DNA from 3 places in the Desulfovibrio faecalis genome. Region 2 is predicted to be linked to each of the others. Evidence: riboswitches for the same ligand, from Rfam matches in the RefSeq annotation. Region 2 holds a riboswitch; each other region holds the start of a gene.
The links. A riboswitch is a leader RNA that binds a small molecule or an ion and turns the genes downstream of it on or off. The one in region 2 is predicted to bind cobalamin.

Region 1: another riboswitch for cobalamin. It lies ahead of ACUZ79_RS15565 (FecCD family ABC transporter permease); the one in region 2 lies ahead of ACUZ79_RS10670 (anaerobic ribonucleoside triphosphate reductase).
Region 3: another riboswitch for cobalamin. It lies ahead of ACUZ79_RS02195 (sirohydrochlorin cobaltochelatase); the one in region 2 lies ahead of ACUZ79_RS10670 (anaerobic ribonucleoside triphosphate reductase).

What each region holds. Positions count from the first base shown of each region.
Region 1 covers NZ_JBRBQR010000001.1:3,545,581-3,551,010, forward strand. The annotation lists gene ACUZ79_RS15550 (metallophosphoesterase) at 190-876, opposite strand; gene ACUZ79_RS15555 (5-formyltetrahydrofolate cyclo-ligase) at 916-1,668, shown strand; gene ACUZ79_RS15560 (polyphenol oxidase family protein) at 1,659-2,414, shown strand; cobalamin riboswitch at 2,441-2,619, shown strand; gene ACUZ79_RS15565 (FecCD family ABC transporter permease) at 2,839-3,939, shown strand; gene ACUZ79_RS15570 (ABC transporter ATP-binding protein) at 3,939-4,889, shown strand; gene ACUZ79_RS15575 (ABC transporter substrate-binding protein) at 4,837-5,430, shown strand, end outside.
Region 2 covers NZ_JBRBQR010000001.1:2,428,062-2,433,491, reverse strand. The annotation lists gene ACUZ79_RS10675 (M16 family metallopeptidase) at 1-474, shown strand, start outside; cobalamin riboswitch at 1,080-1,258, shown strand; gene ACUZ79_RS10670 (anaerobic ribonucleoside triphosphate reductase) at 1,380-3,635, shown strand; gene nrdD (anaerobic ribonucleoside-triphosphate reductase) at 3,689-3,859, shown strand; gene nrdG (anaerobic ribonucleoside-triphosphate reductase activating protein) at 3,852-4,367, shown strand; gene ACUZ79_RS10655 (bacteriohemerythrin) at 4,459-5,430, opposite strand, start outside.
Region 3 covers NZ_JBRBQR010000001.1:505,737-511,166, reverse strand. The annotation lists gene ACUZ79_RS02205 (DMT family transporter) at 1-488, shown strand, start outside; gene ACUZ79_RS02200 (30S ribosomal protein S1) at 743-2,455, opposite strand; cobalamin riboswitch at 2,663-2,886, shown strand; gene ACUZ79_RS02195 (sirohydrochlorin cobaltochelatase) at 2,919-3,857, shown strand; gene ACUZ79_RS02190 (hypothetical protein) at 4,034-4,609, opposite strand; gene ACUZ79_RS02185 (hypothetical protein) at 4,851-5,270, opposite strand; gene ACUZ79_RS02180 (phenylacetate--CoA ligase family protein) at 5,274-5,430, opposite strand, start outside.

The DNA.
Region 1 (5,430 bases), 1.1 Mb from region 2:
TACGTTTTTTTTGAAAATATGCAAGCGGGCAAGGGGCGGGCGGGAAAATGAGCGCGGCGTGAACGGCATCCTGCCGATCTAACATCCTGCGGAGGCAGAAGAAAAGCTGCGGGGGAGTGCGCGGGGCAGGGGCCGCATCCGCCGGATCACAACATTGCAATGCGTTCCGGCAGATGCGGCAGGCAAAAATCAGTCTTCAAGCATCTTGAGTTCGGCGGAGAGCTGGCCCGAATTGGAGCGCAGCAGCACGTAGCCGCCCTGCGCCAGCATGCCGGGGTTGACCACTAGGGTGCGGCCCACGCGGTCCATGGCGCGCGATTCGTGGATGTGCCCGCACAGGCAGATGTCCGGCTGGGCTTCTTCCAGAAATTCGCGCACGGCTGTGGAGCCCACATGGATACCGCCGGGGATCATGTCGCAAGCGGTATCCTTGGGCGGATTGTGCGAAACAAGCACGCTGTGCGGATAATGGCGGGCTTTTTGCCAGCAGGTTTCAAGCCACGCGGAAAATGCGGATTCCGGAAATTCGCTCGGCGTGCCAAAGGGCGTAAATGTGGAGGCTCCAACGCCAAAAATGGCGATTTCGGGCGTAAGCTCACGGGTGACGGCGTGGAGGTTCCAGCCTTTTTCGCTCAGCCACTGGTCAACTTCAGGCCTGTCCATGTTGCCGATCTGGGCCAGCACGGGGATGTCGTGGACGCACAGGGCGTTCATGACCTGCTCTGCCTGCTTGACGCCGCCGGTGATGGTCAGGTCGCCGGTAACGATAATGCCGTCAGCCTGCGAGAGTTCCGGTATTTGGGCAAAACGTTCAGGCTCGTCGTGGATGTCGCCCACGGCGATCCAGAGAAAATCCTGAGAGTCGGCGCTTGGCATGGTGTTGTTTCCTTTGTTACAGTGGCGCAGGTGTTGAGAATGCCACACATTGCACCACAAGGAAAGTGCCGCTTGCCCTCCGATACCACGCCATCCGCGCCTGTGCCGCCCACTCAACCAGCGCATCAGCCAGATGCTCCGCCAAAGAATCCGGCGGGCAATCTTTCTGCCGTGCTGCCCGATGCTATGGCTCAGGCCAGAAACGATGTGCGTAAAGTTATGCGCTGTCTGCGGGCGGAGCAGTCGCCCCAGTTGGCCGAAATCCGCAGCGAGGCGGCGCAAAACAGGCTGATGGAATCCGCCCTGTGGAAGAATGCCCGCTCCGTGGCTCTCTATGTGGGTGTGCGGGGCGAGCTTGGCACGCAAGCCCTGCTGCGCGCGGCATGGCAGGCCCATATGCTCGTGTGGCTGCCGCGTGTGCGGCGCAGCGAACCTGGATTTATGGATTTTGTGGCGTGCAGCGGCCCGGATCAGTTGCGGCCCGGCCCCCTGGGGCTGCTTGAACCGCACGATTCCCTGCCCGGTTTCGGGCCGGAAGCTGCGGGCGGCAGTGGCGCAGGGGCACACCCCCTTGCCCCCGACCTTGCGCTCCTGCCCGGCGTGGCCTTTGATCTCGCTGGCGGGCGGCTTGGCTATGGGGGCGGCTATTACGACCGCTTTCTGGAAAAAGGATTCACCTGCCCCCGCGTGGGTCTGTGTTTTGAATTTCAGCTTGTGGAATCCCTGCCCCTGGCCCCCTGGGACCAGCGGGTCAACTATATATGTACTGAAGAGCGTATGCTGTGGCTGTAAGCTATATCCCCTTTGTTTTCCCCGGTGTTCCGCAGGTGCGTTGCGCCTTTCAGACCCGCGCCGGAGGCGTGAGCCTTGGCGAATTTGGCGGCGGCAACATTGCTTTTACCGTGCAGGATAACCCCGAACACGTCATTGCCAACCGCCGCAGCATGCTGGAAGGCCTGCGCCCGCAAGGCATGACCGCCTGGGCCGAACTGATGCAGGTGCACGGCGACGGTTTTGTTTTTGAGCCGGAGGCCGTGGCCTGCGAAACGCCCGTCACGGCGGAAGGCGACGGCATGGCCACAGCGCGTCCCGGCCTTGGCCTGCTCATTAAGACGGCAGACTGCCAGCCCATCCTCATTGCCCACAAAAGCGGCGCGTACATCGCCGCCATGCATGCGGGCTGGCGCGGCAACCGCTGCGATTTCCCCATCACGGGCGTGGCCCGCTTTTGCGAACGTTACGGCCTTGAACCGCGCGATCTGCTGGCCGTGCGGGGGCCCAGCCTCGGGCCGGGCAAGGCGGAATTTGTCAATTTTGACAAGGAGTGGGGCGCTCCCTACCTGCCCTGGTTTGACGCCAGCAGCAAAACCATGGATTTGTGGGGCCTCACGCGGCACCAGCTGGAGCGGGCGGGGCTTTTGCCGCGCAACATCTACGGGCTGGACATCTGCACCGCCAGCAACAACGATCAGTTTTTCTCCTATCGCTGCGCCAGACGCTCGGGCCGTCAGGCCAGCCTTGTGTGGATAGCAGCCTGAGCCATTGACAGGCCGCAAAGCCGCGCCTAGAGTGTTGGCGGCATTGGTAGCCGGGCAGACCGGCTTGAAAAGGGAATCCCGTGAAAAACGGGAGCGGACCCGCCGCCGTAAGGTTCTTAACCTTGCTCCATCTTGCGCCACTGGAAACGGGAAGGCCGGAGCAGGGGAACCAAGCCGGAAGACCTGCCATGCCCCAAGGTGCGCAGTCATGGAATGACGGCACCACGGTGTGGCATTGGCCGCCCCACGGCAACGGGTTTTTGCCGGCAGGACAGAGGAAATACGGGCCTCTTCCACCACGAGTGGAAGAGGCTTTTTTTATGCCCGCGCGACGCAGGCCGCCACTGGGCAAGGGTCTGACCCCTGAGGTCAGCCAACGCTTTGGCCCGCGTTTGCCCCCGCAGGCTACGGCCAGAGGGCTGGCATGACCAGAACGACCGAGTCTTCTCCTTCCTCCTATCCGCAATCCCGCAGGCTGTGGCCGGTTTTTACCGGTCTTGTGGTCGTGTGGCTTGTTTCGCTGCCGCTGGCCTGCTTGCCTGGGCCTGTGCCCTTGAGCGCGCAGAGCGTGTTTCGCGCTTTGGCGGCATTGGCAGGCTTTGCGCCCGCACCCGATGATCCGGCCCTGACCGGAGTTGTGGTGAGCATCCGGCTTGCCCGGGTGTGTCTGGCCGCCCTGTGCGGCGGCGCTCTGGCTATGGCCGGGGCGGCATTGCAGGGCGTGTTGCGCAATCCGCTGGCGGATCCTTTTACTTTGGGCATTTCCGCCGGAGCAGCCTGTGGGGCCAGTATGGCTATCGCCCTTGGCGGGCCGCTGGTGGTCATGCTGGGGAATATTCCGTGGCTGGGCAATGTGCCGGGGCTGGCTGGCTTCAGTCATGCCGGGCTGGTGGCCCCTGCGGCTCTGATCGGCGCGCTGGCGGCCCTTGGCTGCGCACTGTGGCTGGGGCGCGGCGACGGCGCGTTCAGCCGGGAGAGCGTTATTCTTGCGGGCATTGCCGTGGCCGCTTTTTTGGGGGCGCTGGTGGCCCTTGTGAAGGCCCTTAACGAGGAATCCGTAACCAGTATTGTGTTCTGGATCATGGGGTCCTTTCAGGGCCGGGGCTGGAGCAGTCTGCCCCTCTTGCTGGCAACTCTTGTGCCTGGATTGCTGGCAACGGCCTTTGGCTGGCGCGCCCTGGACGTGCTTGCCCTTGGCGATGAACAGGCCGCTCAGACTGGCCTTGATGTGGGCCGCGCCCGCCTGTGGCTGCTGGCCGGGGCAAGCTGCATGACCGCTGGCTGCGTGGCCGTGGCCGGGGTGATCGGATTTGTGGGGCTGGTTGTGCCCCATGTGTTGCGCCTGCTGCTGGGCTGGGGGCACGGCCCCTTGCTGACTGCGGCCTTTTTGGGCGGCGGGGTGCTCTTGGTCTGGGCGGATGTGCTGGCCCGCTGCGTGCTTTCCGGCGGTCAGGAACTGCCCGTGGGCGTGGTCACTGCCTTGCTTGGCGGGCCGTTTTTTGCCCTGCTGGTGCGGAGGCGCTGATGCTGCGGCCTGACCAAGATATTCGCCATGAGGGGCGCACGGCGCCGCCTGTGCTGCGTATTGCCGGGCTGCGCGCCGGATACGGCGGGCAGAGCGTGCTGCACAAGGCGGGCTTTACCCTGCACGCCGGGGAGTGCGCCGCCCTGCTTGGCCCCAATGGCAGCGGCAAAACAACGCTGCTGCGCGCCCTTTCTGGGGTGCTGACGCCGCAGGCTGGCGCCATTGAAATTCAGGGGCGTCCGCTGGCGGCGTTGAAGCCGCGCGAGCGCGCCCGCATGGTGGCGGTGGTGCCGCAGCGAGGGCAGTTGCCGCAGGGCCTTACCGCACGGCAGATGGTGCTGCTCGGGCGTTTTGCCCACCTTTCGTGGCTTGGGGCCTATGGGCGGGAAGATTATGCCGCAGCAGACCGGGCGCTTGAAGAAACCGGAGCCGCGCCGCTGGCGCAGCGCAGGCTCACAGAACTTTCGGGCGGCGAGCTGCAAAGGGTTTTGCTGGCCCGTGCCCTTGCGCAGGAGAGTCCGCTCCTGCTGCTGGACGAACTGGCCGCAGGGCTGGACTGGGCGCGAATGGTTGATCTGTTCGACCTGCTTGAACGCCGCCGCGCCGCTGGAGCCTGTGTGCTCATGGCAGTGCACGATTGCAATCTGGCGGCCCTGTATGCCACGCGCCTCATGGGGCTGCGGGACGGAAACCTGGTTTTTGACGGGCCGGTAGCAAAGGTTTTTACAGAGGAGAATCTTGGTGCGCTCTACAACATACCCATCTGCGTATTGCCCCACCCCCAGTGGGGACTGCCTCAGGCCTTGCTTGCCAGTGCAAAAGGTCCATGGAGCGGGAAAAAATCTGCTGCCCCGGCAGTCTCTTCTGCTGAGTCTGACCTATTGTCTGGCCCTATGCATGGCGCTCAGTCCGATTCTGCTTCCGGCAGAGGCGCAGGCGGCCAATTCTGAAAACAGTGAACGCAGTGATTCCGCCCCCATTGTCATCACGGACGACACGGGCGCAACCGTAACCTTTGCCCAACCCGTCAAAAGGGTGATCGCCCTGTACGGAGCGTTTAACGAGATTTTTCTGGCCCTTGGCGCTGGCGACCTGTTGGTGGCGCGCACCGCTGCCGACGGCAACCTGCCGGAGCTTGCGGCCCTGCCAGCCATTGGTACGCACATGCGCCCCAATGCCGAGCTTGTGCTGGCGCAGCAGCCGGATGTGGTTTTGCAGCTTGAAGGCCGCAGCGAAGCACAGACCCAGACCGAAAATCTGCGTTCCTTGGGGCTGAACGTACTGACATTTGAAGTAAATTCTTTTGAGCGGCTGTTTGAGGTTACGGAAATCCTGGGGCGGCTTGCCGGGCGCGAGGATAGGGCCCAAACCATCGTAAACGGCTGGAAGAGGCGTGTGCAGGCATTGCGCAGCCGCAATGCTGGCAAGCCCGTGGCGCGCGTCTTTTACGAGGTGCGTTATCCCAATCTGCTGGCTGCCGGACGCGGCGGC
Region 2 (5,430 bases):
ACCAGCCCGGACGCCCCGGCGCTCATGCTTTTGCAGTCTGTGCTTTCCGGCCAGAGCGGCCTGCTGTTCAGCCAGATGCGCGACGAGCAGGGCCTCGGGTACACGGTCACGGCCTTTTATCGCGCCATGCCTCAGGCTGGCATGATGGCTTTTTACATTGGCACCACGCCCGACAAGGTGGCGCAGGCGCGTGAAGGCTTTGCCAAGATTATTGCCGATATCAAGGCAAAACCCTTGCCTGCGGAATTGCTTGAGGCCGGGGCTAACCGTCTGCTTGGTGAATACTACCGCGACAAGCAAAGCCTTGATTCCCGCGCGGGCGTGGCAGCCACAGACGCCGTGCTGGGCCTGCCCCGGGATTTCAGCAAGTCGCTCATCGACAAGGCGGCCAAGCTGACCCCTGCGGATATTCAGGCTGTGGCGCAGAAGTATCTGGACGACAAAAACCTCTACAACATGATCCTGCTGCCGTAGGCGGTGTTTCGGTTTTATTGATGGGCCGCATCGGATACACGATTGCGCTTCCCTGCATAATGGCGGTGGGAGCGGAGTTGGGCCGATGCGGCCCCTTGTGTTTATTGGCTGTTACGGAATGCTCAATCCCTGTTTGCGTGTACAAAAAAAGTTTTTATAAACGATATGTTCGGCAAGGGGCGGGCAAATAAAAATGTCAAGCCCGAGGTAAGTCCTCTTACGTGGGCGAGGCCGTCTTGAAAACCCGGCGTGGGTAGAGTAAGTTCTTGCCTGCGTTACGGGAACTGCTTTCCGAGGAAAGCTCGCCAGGTATCGGCTGCGGTCGCAGTGCCGGGGCCTGGGCGGCAGCGTCATGTGGGCATGATGCCTGAATTCATGGCGAAATGTTTCAGCAGCGCCAATCAAAGCCACACATGTTGCGGGTCAGGTTGCCTGATCCGGCTCTAGCCAGGGCGAACATTTTTGTTCACGCCCTCACTGTTTTGCGGCCTAGATGTAGTGAAAAATTGGGCAGGCAAGAAAATTCAATAGTGAATTCGTAGTGTTACTACGGCACTAGGAGAGCTTTTTTGCGTGCATTTATTGACAGGGTGCAATTCTTTTGAGATTTTCTAGACATTGAAAGCGCCATGGAGCTTAATAGGGAATTCCCGTGAAAATCGGGAGCGGACCCGCCGCCGTGAGCCTGTTTAACACCGCTTTTCCACGGGTGCCACTGGATAAAACCGGGAAGGCCGAAAAGCGGCAGGCAAGCCGGAAGACCTGCTTTCAACCGTTCTAAGAAAGTGGAGCATCTGCAACGGGCTTTTGCAGATGAACCGTCAGAAAAGGCCATTGATGGCCTCTCCGCCCGTTTTATTCGGGCGGCCTTTTTGTTCATAGCCCACACGTTTGGAGCGAAGTTCATGCTCGCCAGCATTATTAAGCGCGACGGCACGGAAGTGCCTTTTGATTCGGTCAAGATTCTCAATGCCATCACCAAGGCCAATCAGGCCGTTGGCGGTGAAGACATGTCCCCCACTGACCTGCTGTTTGTCACCGAAAAGGTGTGCAAAAAGCTGGAGTCGCGCAGCCTCAAGCATGTGGAAGAAATTCAGGATGTTGTTGAAGAAACCCTGATTCAGTACGACTACGCCAAGAGCGCCAAGGCTTACATCCTGTACCGGGCCGAGCATACGAAAATCCGTAATGCGGAATCGTATCTCATGGATATCTATAAAAAACTTACGTATTCCCCGGCCCTTCAGGAAGACATCAAGCGCGAGAATGCCAATATCGATGGCGATACGGCCATGGGCACCATGCTCAAGTATGGTTCCGAAGGCTCAAAATTCTTCATCGACAACTACATTCTGCCCAAGGATGCCTCTGCCGCGCACCTTAACGGCGATATCCACATTCACGACAAAGATTTTTACATGCTCACGGAAACGTGCTGCCAGATTGATCTTATCCCCTTGTTTAAAAATGGTTTTTCCACGGGGCACGGGCATTTGCGCGAGCCCAATTCCATTGAGAGCTATTCGGCCCTTGCCTGCATTGCCATTCAGGCCAACCAGAATGAAATGCACGGCGGCCAGAGTGTGCCGCATTTTGACTTTGCCATGGCCGAAGGCGTTATCAAAACCTACCGCAAGGAATATGAGCGCGCCTTTGCCGCCTTTTTGCGCATTGCCCAGAATCTGGAAGAGCAGGCAGCCATTGACGCAGCCAGAGAAACCATCGCCCTGTTGCCAGAAGGCCCGCGCCTTGGCACCTGCGATGCCTTTGGAGAGGCCCTTGTGGCGGCTGTCCCCGAGGCCCGGCGCGAGCTTGTGACGCGCGCGCATGCCTACGCTGCCGGCGAAGCCCTCAAATACACCGAGCGCCGCACTTACCAGGCCATGGAAGCCCTGATCCATAACCTGAACACCATGAATTCGCGTGCAGGCGCACAGGTGCCTTTCAGCTCCATCAACTATGGCACGGATATTTCTGCCGAGGGGCGCATGGTTGTCAAAAACCTGCTGCGCGCCACCAAGGCCGGGCTTGGCAACGGGGAAACCTCCATTTTCCCCGTGCAGATATTCAAGGTGAAGTCCGGGGTCAACTATAATCCTGAAGATCCCAACTACGACCTTTTCAAGCAGGCCATGGATGTTTCCGCCATGCGGCTTTTCCCCAATTTCAGCTTTCTTGATGCGCCGTACAACCTTCAGTACTACCGCCCGGGCGACTATAATACGGAAGTTGCCTACATGGGCTGCCGCACACGCGTACTTGGCAACGTGTACGACAAGGACAGGCAGGTCACGTGCGGTCGCGGCAATCTGAGCTTTACGTCCATCAACCTTCCCCGGCTGGGGCTGGATGCGCGCGGTGACATCAGCCGTTTTTACGCTCTGCTGGACGACAAGATTGATCTGGTGTTCCGCCAGCTGCTGCATCGGCTCAAGATCCAGAGCGCCAAGAAGGTGCGCAACTATCCCTTCCTCATGGGCGAGGGCATCTGGCTTGATTCCGACAAACTGGGTTGGGACGACAGCATTGAAGAAGTGCTCAAGCACGGCACACTGACCGTGGGCTTTATCGGCCTTGCCGAAACGCTCAAGGCTCTTGTGGGTCAGCACCACGGCGAAAGCGAGGATGCCCAGAAGCTTGGCATCGAGATTGTTACGCATCTGCGCAAACGGTGCGATGACGAAGCTGAAAAGACAGGACTCAACTTTTCACTCATAGCCACCCCGGCGGAAAGCCTGAGCGGGCGCTTTGTCAACCTCGACAAGGAAAAGTTCGGCAGCATCCCCGGCATCACTGACAGGGATTACTACACCAATTCGTTCCACGTGCCGGTGTACTGCCCTATCAAGGCCTTTAAAAAAATACAGATCGAGGCTCCATACCACGCGCTGACCAATGCGGGGCACATCACCTATGTGGAACTGGATGGCGATACCTGCAAGAACCTTGAGGCCTTTGAGAGCATCATCCGTTTTATGCACGATAATGGCGTTGGCTACGGCTCCATCAACCATCCCCTGGATCGCGACCCTGTCTGCGGCTATGTGGGTGTGATCAACGGCGCCTGCCCCCGCTGCGGCCGCAAGGAAGGCGAAGGCGTGAGCGCCGAGCTGCTCAATGAATTGCGTAGAAAATTCCCGCACACCCCCAAGTGGGACTAGCGGTCAAATACATTTTTTCCATCAATTTTGCTTTAAGAACAAGGAGAGCGAAAATGCTAATGAAATCGCGTCTGTTCGAGGAAACCAAGCCCGCGCAGAAACTTGTGGGTCAGGATGTGGGCTTTGAACGTACCCGCCGCATCACCGGTTACCTTGTGGGAACGCTTGACCGTTTCAACAACGCCAAGCGCTCGGAAGAGCGCGATCGTGTCAAGCATGCCTGAATCCGGTAATGCCGGGGTCATGCGGCTGTCAGGCATTGTGGAGGAATCCATAGTGGACGGCCCGGGCCTGAGGTATGTCTTGTTCACGCAGGGTTGCCCGCATCACTGCAAAGGGTGCCACAATCCGCAGACGCACGACTTTGAGGGCGGCTTTCCGTTTACGGCGGAGGCCGCCCTTGCCCAGATTGGGGAGAATCCTCTTCTGGCGGGTGTGACGCTGTCTGGCGGGGAGCCCTTTGAGCAGGCCCAGGCGCTCTGCGCCGTGGCCGAGGGCGTACAGGCCATGCGCAAAAATGTGATGACCTACACGGGGTACACATTTGAAGCCCTGCTTGCCCGCAATGACTATTGGACAAGTCGGCTGCTGGAACTGACGGATGTTCTTGTGGATGGCCCCTATGTGGAAAGCCTCCGCGACCTAGAATTACTGTTCAGGGGCAGTTCAAACCAGCGCCTTCTTGACCGCTCCGCCCGGGAACGAATAGCGGCAGCATTGCTTGGCCGTTGAACTTTTTGCGAGTCCTGACAGGTTGCTCTGTCGGCCACGTTTGTTCCCCGCTTTTTGCGGGGTTTTTTATTAGGGGCTGGCCGCAGAGGGCTTACTGCTTCGGCGTGGGGGTTGTGCCGATCACATAGGAGGCAAACCCCCCATCCATCTGCTGTATATGATCCACCAGCCAGGTTTTCAGGTATTCCAGCAGGGCAATATCAATAAAGGCCTTGTCGTCAAGCACGGCCTCCCTGAGTTCTGTCACTGTTTTTCTGAAATTCTGGTGCACTTCAATGTGCCGTGCCGTGAGCGGATAAGCCGTGCGGCTGAAGAAAATTTCTTCTGTGGCAAAATGGCTGAAGGCATAGCCCGTCAGATCATCAAGAATTTCCAGCAGCAGTTTTTTATCGCAGCCCTTCTGCATGCCACGGTGCAGCTTGTTGATGTACGAGAGCAAGAGCTTATGCTGGCCGTCAATGACCGGAATGTTCGTATTGTAACGGCTATCCCAGGGAAAGGCCTCTGCAAGCGCAGTATCTGCTTCGTTTTTGTCAGTGGTGTCTGTGTCCAAAAGCTGGCTGGCGTGCAGCAATATGCATTCGCTACGGTGCAATGCCGCAGAAAGGTCAAGAATCTGGCCCCTAGTGTGCGGGCGGTCCACAGCCAGCCCATTGTCCGCACCAGCAGCAGTTGCCATGTCATTCAATTCAGATTGGGCTTTGCGCAGGGCCGCAAGGGCAGTCTGCTGCGTCTGCATGTCCACAACGCGCCTTTCGCGCAGTTCCTGAATTTCCTGCCGGAGTTTGTCTGCTGTTTCGTGCGCCTCGGCAAGATCGTGGCGAAGCGTGGCCTCTCTGGCATTGAGGCTGTCTTCCAGAGCGCGCACAACATCACAGGCCGTGGGTATGGACGGGATTTCAGCGCAGTCCGGTTGTGCAATGGCAGCCACGAACGTGCGCAGGGGCAACAGGAGGTATCGGTAGAGCAGCACAAGGCCGCAGAGGGAAAAAATCAGGGAGAGGACAACAGCAAGCCGAGAAAAGGGCGGGGTGAGCTGCATGGCGATAATGCCAGCCAAGGG
Region 3 (5,430 bases), 1.9 Mb from region 2:
GCGGCGTGCTTACGTTGTGCGCGGGGATTATGTGCCTTGCCACGGATAATATGCGTCGAGGCTATGGCTGGAGCGAAGTTTTTATCTCGTTGCGTACATCATGCATCATTATGGGGTACACGCTGGCAGACGGCCTTGGTGCGCGGGAAAGCGGCAACGCCGCCACCTACACTATTTGGATTTTTCTGATCAACGCGCTGCCCGTGCACGTTTACATCCTGTGGCGGTATGGCTGGAGTTACGTGGGCTATGCCCGTAAACGGCTTGGTGTGGGTACGTTGGGCGGTTTGGCAAGCATGGGCTCGTATGGCATTGCCCTGTGGGCCATGACCCTTGCGCCCATTGCCGTGGTGGCGGCCCTGCGCGAAACCTCGGTGATTTTTGGCATGCTGTTGGCCATGTGGCTGCTGCACGAGCGTTTTACGCCCTTGCGTGGATTTTCTGTGCTGCTGGTTGTCGGTGGGGCAGCACTGCTCAAGCTGGCCTGACCAAAAGGCTGCAGGCAGGCTCGGTGATAATGGCGGCAGACTATGCGAGAGGGAACCTTTGCTGAAGGCGGCGTAGTCCACCCTGTATGGGATCGTTCTGTCCGTGGGCAAGAAGTCAGCCCTGCCTAGATGCCACGGGTGCATCGCCGGCACATTACCAACTCAAACACCTCCCGCTGTTTTATTGCTGGCAAGCAACAAGAAAGGGCGCTCCCTTGCGGGAACGCCCTTTTGTATTTTGAAGCAGAAACAGACTAGCTGTTTTCGCTTTCTTCAAACTTCTGCTTGAGCAGATCGCCCAGGCTCTGACCGGCTTCTTGCGGGCCGGAATGGAATTCCTTGGGCTTGCGGCGTTCTTCTTCGTCCTTGATCTGCTTGATGGACAGGCCCAGACGGCGCTCTTCGGCGCTGACATGGATGACCTTGGCCTGGATTTCCTGGCCTTCCTTGTAGATCTCGGCGGGGGTCTTCACTTTCTTGCTGGAAAGTTCGGACACGTGCACCAGACCTTCAATGCCTTCTTCCACTTCAACAAAGAGGCCGAAGTCGGTGATGTTGGTCACGATACCCTTGATGGTGCAGCCCACGGGGTAGGTGTTGGGCACATGGCCCCACGGATCGTCCACCAGCTGCTTCACGCCGAGGGTGAACTTTTCGTTTTCCTGATCCACGGTCAGCACCTTGGCCTGCACGGTGTCGCCCACCTTGTACAGTTCGTTGGGGTGACGCACTTTCTTGGTCCAGGAAATGTCGGAAACGTGGATAAGACCATCGATGCCGTCTTCGATGCCAATGAACATGCCGAATTCGGTGATGTTCTTGATGACGCCTTCAAGGACGGTGCCTTCGGGGTACTTTTCAGCAACCAGTTCCCAGGGATTGGGACGAACCTGCTTCATGCCGAGGCTGATGCGCTTCTTGTCGCCGTCCACGCCCAGAATGACCACTTCGACTTCGTCGCCAGTGTGAACCATCTGGGAAGGATGACGCAGCTTGCGGGTCCAGGACATTTCGGAAATGTGCACCAGGCCTTCAACGCCGGGTTCCAGTTCCACAAATGCGCCGTAGTCAACCAGGTTGGTGACCTTGCCGCTGCACTTGGCCCCTTCGGGGAAGCGGGCGGAGATGTCCTGCCACGGATCGGGCACGAGCTGCTTGAGGCCGAGGGAAACTTTGTTGTTGTCGCGATCAAAGGAAAGCACCTTCAGGGTCAGTTCCTGACCGATGGTGATCATTTCCTTGGGATGGCGAATGCGCTTCCAGCTCATGTCGGTGATGTGCAGCAGGCCGTCAAGGCCGCCGAGGTCAACAAACACACCGTATTCGGTGATGTTCTTGGCCTTACCGGTAACGATCTGGTTTTCTTCAAGGGTGCGCAGCAGATCCTGGCGTTTGGAATCGCGCTCCTCTTCAAGCAGCACGCGGCGAGAAACGATAACGTTGCTGCGGCGGCGGTTGATCTTGAGCACACGGAATTCGAATTCCTGGTTGACCAGGGCATCCATATCCGGCACGGGGCGCAGATCCACGTGTGAACCGGGCAAAAACGCTTCCACACCGCCGATGTCCACGGTGTAGCCACCCTTGATGCGGCGGACAATGTGGCCCTTGATGACCCGGTTGTTTTCCTGCACGTCTTCGAGCTGGTCGAACACCTGCATGCGCTTGGCTTTCTCGAAAGAAAGAGTGATGGTGCCGTCGTTTTCGTTCTTGCGAACAACGTAAACGTCAACACGATCACCCACTTTGACGGAAATGTTGCCGGCGGGGTCGCGGAATTCTGCCGCAGGAATCTGCCCTTCGGACTTGAAGTTCACGTCAACAAGCACATTGTCATCATCCACGCGGACGATTTCGCCCTTCGTGATAGAGCCTTCCTCAAGATCGCCGAAATCGGGATTGAGGTAGTTTTCAAGGGCGCTTTCGAAATTGATTTCGTTGTCGTGCCCGGTTTCCAAACCTGCCATATGTCCAGCCTCCAAACATAATTTCCCCATAACAGGGAGGTGCCTTATTATCAGGATTTCATCAAAAGAACAAGAAAAAATACGCGCCAAATCGGCTTTAGCCGCCGAAAAACCGGGATTCTGCGCCGCTTTGGACGGCCCAGGCGCGGCAGCCCGCGCGGGGCATACCCTGCAAGGGCCTGTCTGGCGGGGCTTGCAGGGTATGCCCACTTGACTTTTATTGCCGCATGAATTGTTTTGAAAAGGTCGGCGGGGAATTCCGTTAAAATCGGAAACAGTCGCGCTGCGGTAAGAGGGAACGAAGCTTCATCGTTCCGCCATTTGGCGGGGCGCTACAGCCAGTCGCGCGAGCGGCGAAGGCGAAGTCTAGGCAAGGGGCGCAAGGCCCCATGCCCTCAAGTCCGAATATCCTCCGGCATTTTATCCAACTTCAACCCGTCAACGCGCCATTGAGGAGGTTGCCATGCTGCGTACTACGCCGCATTCCATTCTGCATTTTTTCACCCGTACCCTTTTGCCCATTCTGTTGCTGTGCGCCGTCATGGGCGCGCCTGTGCTTGCCCCTGCCGCTGAATCCGGCGCAGAAAGCCCCAAGGCCGGCGTACTGCTGGTGGCCTTTGGCACCAGCGTTCCTGAGGCTCTGGCTTCCATGAAGGCCGTGGATGCGGAGTTCAAGGCCGCTTTTCCCGGTCAGCCTGTGGTGTGGGCCTATACCTCGCAGATTATCCGCAAAAAAATAGCCGCCGAGGGGCATCCCGTGGGCGGCATCAGCGATGGGCTCGCCCAGCTTGCCAAGGACGGCGTCAAGGTCGTGCGCGTACAGTCGCTGCACGTCATGGCGGGCGAGGAGTTCAGCGCGCTTGAGCGGGCGGTGCTTATCGACCTGCAAAAAAATCCGGGCCGCTTTGACTCCGTGTTTCTGGGCCGCCCCATGCTGGAATCAAAAAAAGATGCGCAGGAACTTATTCAGGCCATCAGGGAAGACGTTAAATCCCTGCGCGGCAAGGATGCCGCCTTGGTGCTCATGGGCCATGGCCAGAGCCATGGCCGTGCGGATCTGACGTTTGAAGGCACGCGCGCCGTGTTCCACGATGCGGACAAGCGCGTGTTTATGGCGACCGTTGAGGGCGCGCGCAGCGTGGACGACCTGCTGGTGGAACTCAAGGCCGCCAAGGTCAAGAAAGTGGTTATCGAGCCGCTCATGCTGGTGGCTGGCGACCATGCGCACAACGACATGGCCGGGGATGAAGACGATTCCTGGGCCTCGAAGCTCAAGGCCGCAGGTTTCAAGGTGGAGACCAATCTCAAGGGCTTGGGCCAGATTGCCGGCGCGCGCGCCATCCTGGTGCGCCATGCCCGTGAAGCTGCCGATGATCTGACCAAGGAACCCAGGAAGCAGTAGCGGGCGCTTGCCTGCGCCGCATTTTTGTTGCGGGAGCCGCATAAGCCGGGACAGCGCGTCTGGTTTGTGCGGCTTCTGTTTTTGGGTGCGGGGAATTGGGGAATGCGGGCGATGCCGCGTTTCGCAGAGGTTTTTCAGGTGTGTTGTCGGGTTCTGTGCGCTTGCGGGTGTTGCGACTAAGCCTGTCGGGTCACCAGCCAGGCCAGCATGCCGCCCTGCGCCGCAATGGCTGCCGCAAAGGCGAGCCAGCAGCCCCAGAGGGGCAAGGCCTTGGGCGCAATGCCCGCAGCCAGCGCCAGCATGCCCTGAAACGCCCGTTTGAGGGGCCACAAAAGCGCCAGCCCCGCCCACACCGAGGCGCTCAGGGTAAAAGCCTGCAATTCTTTGACTTCCCACAGCCCCACCAGCGAAGCGTACAGATCCACCTTGCCAGCATTATAGGCATTGCCGATGAGTTCCAGCCTGTCCAGAGCCGGGCCGTCAGCGCAGCTTGCGCCAAGAATGAAAAAAATGCCCACAAGGCCGAGAAACAGCAGCAAAAAAAGGCCAAGGGTACGCATTTGCCAGCGGGAATGCGCCACTCCCGCAAAATCGCCTACGCGGCGCGCAAAAAAATGTAGGGGAATAGCCAGAAGCGGCACAGGAATGATAAGCAAGCCCAAACCTGGCCGCACCAGTGCAAACGACCCCCCTGCAAGCATAAGATAGCCTGCAAGCGAGATGAAGGATGCGGGTGTGGCGGCAAGGGGCATACGCGCTCCAGTGTCGGCGGTTCTGGCGCGTAGAACAGGGGCGCGCTCGCGTAAAATCCTATGCCAAAAAGGGGCAAAGGTCTATCCGGCAAGGGGAATTGCGAGAATTTGCCGGGGTGGAGCGCACATGCGGCAATGCAGGAGTCCACGCCGCGCAAGGGACTAGATTTCAGGCTCAACATTCTGAGCTGGCACTGGGAGCCAACACACCGAGGCGGCGACTTTTGCCTGATGTTTTGGCCTAGCGTTCGGGCGTGGTGAGAAAGGCGGGCATGCTGGCCGCAGCCGCACGGCAGGATGCGTCATCAGGGGCAAAGCAGCACAGGATGGCGCACCAGGACCCGCCATCACGCTGTTGCGCCACGCAACGGTCTAGCTGTCTGTCGGGGCAACTGGCGGCTGGGGCAAGGTCGGGCAGGGCAGCGCGGCAGGCAGCTTCAAGCCGCAGACATTCGGCTTGCGCCTGATTCGGCCCTGTTGTCTGATTTTTTGCTGTGTTGGCGTGTCGGGCGCACCATGCGGGGCTGTCCACATCGGCGATTTCGCGCGCGGAGGCAGCGAGTGGCAACAGGCAAAAGGCCAGCAGGCATACGGCGACAAAGCTCATAATAAAGGCGCAGGGCAAAAACCCCGCGCCAGTGCAATCAATATTTTTCGGCACGGCCTAGCGCTTGTCCACCACGCGCTTGGATTTGCTGAAGGTACGCGGCAGGCTGGCGTAGTCCGCCACGCTCACGGAAACACGGGCCATGATGGCCTTGTGCAGACGGGTTTCAAGCTCATGGGCCAGGGCGGCATCGTTGCCTGCGGTCTGCCCCTGC